Siphonobacter curvatus: one gene and its partner. Each later gene encodes a partner of the first gene's protein in a complex. Links are inferred from orthologs where the notes say so. Each region holds a gene or a part of one and is shown on either strand. Other genes may lie near its edges.

The links.
Region 2: rplE (region 1) and rplL share a complex: the UniProt entries of both Escherichia coli proteins name them as parts of the 50S ribosomal subunit. The link is inferred for Siphonobacter curvatus from one-to-one orthologs.

What each region holds. Positions count from the first base shown.
Region 1 is NZ_PTRA01000001.1:172,562-175,813, forward strand. The notes cover bases 119-3,074. They hold rplE (50S ribosomal protein L5), read left to right. Parts: upstream 119-1,297; coding sequence 1,298-1,852; downstream 1,853-3,074. Other genes in these bases: rpsQ (30S ribosomal protein S17), read left to right, coding at 140-400; rplN (50S ribosomal protein L14), read left to right, coding at 499-867; rplX (50S ribosomal protein L24), read left to right, coding at 898-1,230; rpsN (30S ribosomal protein S14), read left to right, coding at 1,915-2,184; rpsH (30S ribosomal protein S8), read left to right, coding at 2,261-2,656. Also shown: rpmC (50S ribosomal protein L29), read left to right, coding at 1-102; more of rplF, read left to right, coding at 3,075-3,252. UniProt on the Escherichia coli protein: This is one of the proteins that bind and probably mediate the attachment of the 5S RNA into the large ribosomal subunit, where it forms part of the central protuberance. Its 5S rRNA binding is significantly enhanced in the presence of L18.
Region 2 is NZ_PTRA01000007.1:41,118-43,882, forward strand. It holds rplL (50S ribosomal protein L7/L12), read right to left. Parts: upstream 1,693-2,765; coding sequence 1,309-1,692; downstream 1-1,308. Other genes in the region: rpoB (DNA-directed RNA polymerase subunit beta), read right to left, coding at 1-907; rplJ (50S ribosomal protein L10), read right to left, coding at 1,814-2,350; rplA (50S ribosomal protein L1), read right to left, coding at 2,354-2,765. UniProt on the Escherichia coli protein: The binding site for several of the GTPase factors involved in protein synthesis (IF-2, EF-Tu, EF-G and RF3). Is thus essential for accurate translation.

The sequences.
Region 1 (3,252 bases):
CTCAAATTTGCTCATGCTATTTCTCCAATCGAAAATCCGTTGCGTATTCGGACCTCCCGTAAGCTTATCGCCCGGTTGTTGACCGAACTTAACGCTCGCTAGTCATTGCCCGATACGGGCACAAAGCAAATTCCGAATCATGGAAGTAGAACGTAAGCTCAGAAAAGTCAGATTTGGTCGGGTGGTATCCAGCAGCATGGATAAGTCGGTGGTAGTTACCGTCGAGCGGAAGGTGAAGCACCCAATCTACGGTAAATTCCAAAAGAAAACGACCAAATTGATGGTACACGACGAAAACAATGAGTGTGGCGTCGGCGATACGATCAAAGTGATGGAAACCCGTCCCTTGTCTAAAAACAAACGGTGGCGTTTGGTTGAAATCATCGAAAAAGCCAAGTAATCAGGCAGGAGTAGGGATCGGTTTCCGTTTTTTGATGATTAGCGGATAGCTAAACTGAAAGCGGAAACTGAAAACGAAACTGAAATCTCAGCAAAGACATGCTTCAGCAAGAATCTAGATGTAGCGTAGCGGATAATAGTGGTGCCAAAGAGGTACTCGTAATCCGCGTGTTGGGCGGTACGGGCAAGCGTTACGCATCTATCGGCGACAAAGTCGTAGTAACCGTAAAACAAGCCCTCTCCTCTTCGAACATGAAGAAGGGAACGGTGTCTAAAGCCGTAGTGGTTCGTACGAAAAAAGAAATTCGCCGGAAAGACGGATCTTACATCCGTTTTGAAGATAACGCCGTCGTACTTCTAAACAACCAGGACGAACCGCGTGGAACTCGGATCTTCGGACCAGTTGCTCGCGAATTGCGTGAAAAGCAATTCATGAAAATTGTTTCGCTGGCTCCTGAAGTGCTCTAATCACTCAGGATAATCGTACGAAATCAAACAATGGAAAAGCAAAAGCAAGTGAAGCTTCACGTTCGCAGCGGTGACACGGTTTTAGTGATCGCCGGTGACGCTAAAGGTAAAACCGGCGTTATCAAGTCTGTGGATCGCGAAAAGCAACGGGCTATCGTAGAAGGTGTGAATCTGGTAAAGAAACACGTGAAACCTTCCGCGACCAACCCTCAGGGAGAAATCAAAGAAATCGAAAGTCCCATCCACATCAGTAACCTGAAAGTGGTAGACCCGAAGACGAACGAAGCCTCCCGCACCGGCCGTAAACTGAACGAAAAGGGCAAGTCTCAGCGTTTCAGCAAAAAGAGCGGTAACCTTATTTAACTAGCTTGGCGGTTAAAAGCTGTCAACACGAAACAGTGGGTCGGAAATCCACAAACCATTCGCATCAATGGCAACTCCCAGATTAAAACAAAAGTACTTTGACGAAGTAGTTTCTGCTTTGAAAGAGAAGTTCCAGTACAAATCGGTGATGCAAGTACCGAAACTGGAAAAAATTGTGATCAACAAAGGTATCGGTGCTGCTGTAGCAGATAAAAAGCTGGTTGACGTAGGGGTAGAAGAATTATCTACGATCTCAGGTCAGAAAGCGGTAGCCACGATCTCTAAGAAAGCAATTTCTAACTTCAAGCTTCGTGAAAACATGCCTATCGGAGCGAAAGTAACGCTGCGTGGCGAAAAAATGTACGAATTCCTGGACCGTCTGACGTCGATCGCTCTGCCTCGCGTACGTGACTTCAAAGGAATTAGTGACAAAGGCTTTGATGGCCGTGGTAACTATACTTTAGGTGTAAAAGAACAAATCATCTTCCCTGAGATCTCTATTGAGAAAGTACAAAAAATCTCAGGTATGGATATTACGTTCGTTACTACAGCACAAACTGACGCTGAAAGCTTAGAACTGCTGAAAGCTTTAGGAATGCCCTTTGCTGGACAAAAAAAGTAATTATTGATCCCCCGTCACTTCAGATTTCTGAAAAGGACGGGGACCAATTATAAGCAAACAAAATGGCAAAAGAATCAGTCAAAGCAAGAGAGCGGAAACGCGAACGTCTGGTAGCCAAGTACGCTGCTAAACGCAAAGCCCTCAAAGAGGCCGGTGACTTCATCGGACTTGACAAACTTCCCCGCAACGCTTCCCCTGTACGTCTCCATAACCGCGATAAGCTGAATGGTCGTCCCCGGGGTTACATGCGGAAGTTCGGTATCAGCCGTGTTACGTTCCGTCAAATGGCTTCTGATGGAAAAATTCCGGGCGTAACAAAATCGAGCTGGTAATTTTTGGTGTATCCATTTTGATTCTCTAATTTTGCGAGCCGTTTTGAAGCGGCCCGTAGCAAAATCATATTCTTTCATGGATCCGATTGCAGATTACTTGACCCGTCTGCGGAATGCCATCAAGGCTCGCCACAGAATCGTCGAGATCCCGGCTTCCAATCTCAAGAAGGAGATTACTAAAGTTCTCTTTGAGAAAGGCTATATTCAAAGTTACAAATTTGACGAAGAGGCTTCCGTACAAGGAACCATCAAAGTCGCTTTGAAATACAATCCCCTGACGAAACAGTCAGCTATCGTTAAGTTAACCCGCGTAAGTAAACCCGGTCTTCGGAAATACTCAGGTTCGAAAGAACTTCCTCGCGTATTAAACGGCTTAGGCATCGCAATTGTTTCGACGTCAAAAGGAGTTATGACGGACAAAGAAGCTCGTACCCTCAATGTAGGTGGCGAAGTACTTTGCTACGTTTATTAATTAAACCAATGGAATAGCGGAGGTCAATCTTACCACTGAAAACCTCCGCTAATTCATTTTAACACTCAGTACCATGTCACGCATTGGTAAAAAAATCATTACCCTGCCTGCTGGAGTTAGCGTATCGGTTGATAAGAGCCAGGTTACCGTAAAAGGACCTAAAGGCACATTGAGCCAAACGATTGACCCAGACATTACGGTAGAAATCGAAGGTAGCGAGTTACAAGTGGTTCGCCCTACGGAACAAAAACGCCATAAGGCCCTGCACGGTCTGTACCGTGCCCTGATCAACAATATGGTAGTCGGCGTAAGCACGGGCTACCGTACCGAAATGGAAATCGTTGGGGTAGGTTACAAAGCTTCTAACCAAGGAAATATCCTGGAATTGGCTTTGGGTTACTCTCACAGCATTTTCGTCGCTATTCCTGAAGAACTGAAGGTAACGACAGCGATGGAAAAAGGACAAAACCCTAAAGTGGTTTTGGAAGGTATTGATAAGCAACTAATCGGCCAAGTCGCTGCCAAAATTAAGTCTCTCCGTAAGGTTGAGCCTTACAAAGGCAAAGGTATTCGCTTCACGGGTGAATTCGTGCGTC
Region 2 (2,765 bases), on another replicon or contig:
CGGCGATGTTCATATCTTCCTTGTGCAGGATGATCGACTTCACGCCGCTTTCCAAAATCATGTCTACGTCTTCGGCCGATACCACAGAATCCCGTTCCATCAGGATTTCGTTCCGGTCGATTGACATTACCTCTCCCGTATCTTCATCCACGAAGTCTTCCTGCCAGGTACGCAAAACACGAGCGGCCAGCTTACGACCCAACGCTCTTTTCAGCGCAGCAGGCGTAGCGGGAAGTTCTTCTGATAAGCCGAAGAGGTCAAGAATTTCTTTATCAGAACCGAAACCAATCGCCCGTAACAGCGTCGTAACCGGGAATTTCTTCTTCCGGTCAATGTACGCGTACATGACGTTGTTGATATCGGTTGAGAATTCAATCCAGGATCCTTTGAAAGGAATAATCCGGGCTGAATACAGTTTAGAACCGTTCGTGTGCTTGCTCATCGAGAAGAACACACCCGGTGAACGGTGCAATTGTGATACGATAACCCGCTCCGCTCCATTGATAACAAAGGAACCACGCTCGGTCATGTAAGGAATATTTCCTAAGAAAACTTCCTGTTCAATCGTTTCGAAATCTTCGTTGTCCGGATCTTCACTCCGCAAACGCAGCTTCGCCTTCAAGGGCAATGCATACGTTAAACCCCGGTCGATACTTTCATCAACGGAGTATTTAGGAGGATCAATCGAGAAGTCAACGAATTCGAGAATGTAATTTTCCCGTGAATCAGTAATCGGGAAGTTTTCAGCAAAAACTTTGAAAAGTCCTTCGTTTTTGCGGCGATCCGCCGGAGTTTCCAATTGGAAAAACTCCTTGAAAGACTTGACCTGCAGGTCCAGAAAGTCAGGATAATCGATGACAGCCTGGATGCGGGCAAAGTTGTGTCTGGAAGTTTTGTTTGTTGCCAAGGCACTACGGTTTTAAAGTCCGAATCTGACTATTTGTTACTGAATAAAGAGCGATCGCTGCTTTATTCTCAAATAAGTACCTCGTAGTTGACAGAATTACTTCCCTTTGCGATTCCCCTACGAATGGAATCGTGTTTCAGCAGTAATTCTCGGGGGTAAGAACGCTTGGGATAAACCCTTAGATCATATCAGGCGTGTTGCCTGTATAAGATAGAACGCAATACGTACGCAGTTAGTTTCCAGCCAAAGACTTTTGTAGGTGATGAGCTTAGTACTGGCTATCAGTCAATTAGCTACGAAAGAACGGGTTGCTGAAAACTTTAACCTTTTAACGCAGGAAAGACCCAGCCAAATGACCGGGTCTATCCTGTGATAGAATGAATCTTCTATCGTAGCGTGAATTACTTCACTTCTACTTCAGCACCAGCTTCTTCCAAAGATTTCTTCAGAGCTTCAGCTTCGTCTTTGCTTACGCCTTCTTTAACGGCTTTAGGAGCACCGTCAACGAGTTCTTTCGCTTCTTTCAGGCCCAGACCGGTCAGGTCTTTCACCACTTTCACCACTTGAAGTTTACCAGCACCAGCTGACTTCAGGATTACGTCGAAAGAAGTTTTTTCTTCAGCTGCAGGAGCAGCGTCTCCACCAGCAGCACCACCAGCTACCATTACGGGAGCAGCAGCAGCAGGCTCGATGCCATACTCATCCTTCAGGATTTGTGCCAGTTCGTTAACTTCTTTAACCGTCAGGTTTACAAGCTGCTCAGCGAATGCTTTTAAATCTGCCATTTTATTATGCTTTAAATTTTTTCGAAATGATTAAAAACAGAGTGATATATATTCAGGCTTGGAAGCCAAATCAATGTTCAGGGCCAGCTTCGGAAATGGATTCTTCAGCCGACTTACTGAATTACTCAGGACGCTCAGAAAGCGTTTTGAGGATACCAGCCAGTTTGTTGCCGCCACTCTGCAGACCGCTGATAACGTTCTTGGCAGGTGATTGTAACAGACCGATGATTTCGCCAACGAGTTCTTGTTTCGATTTCAGAGAAATCAGGGTTTCGAGTTGGTCTTCACCAGCAAATACGCTGTAATCAACCGAAGCACCTTTGAACTTAAGTTTGTTGGCTTTACCAGATTCCTTAATGAAATCCTTGATCAGTTTCGCAGGTACTTTGCCTGATTCCGTGTGGAACATAATTCCGCTGAAACCTTTCAGTACGCCTTCGTTAAAGGCCGAATAGTCCGTATCTAATTGCTCAAGAGCTTTTGCAATCAGTGTGTTTTTTACTACCCGGTACTCAACGCCAGCCTGGAAACATTTCCGACGAAGGTCGTTTGTCTGCGCTACAGACATGCCAGCCGCGTCGGTGATATAGAAGTAAGGAGTAGACTTGAACTTTTCAGCCAGCTCCTCAATGATCGCACCTTTTTCTTCTCTCGTCATGACTTACAGACCGTTTACAGTGTTTTTATCGATTTCTACACTCGGGCTCATGGTACTAGACAGGAAGATGCTCTTCACATAGGTACCTTTGGCCGAAGAAGGCTTCAGTTTAACCAGGGTATTGATTACTTCCTGGGCATTCTCAGCCAACTTATTCGCATCAAAAGATACTTTACCAATCGAAGTATGGATGATACCTGTTTTATCTACTTTGAAGTCGATTTTACCGGCTTTCACCTCGCGAACGGCGTTACCTACTTCCAGCGTAACGGTACCAGATTTAGGGTTAGGCATCAAACCACGGGGACCGAGGATTTTACCTAAACGACCGATTTTAGCCATTACCGTAGGCATCGTGATGATTACATCGATGTCCGTCCAACCACCCATGATCTTTTCGATATACTCGTCCAGA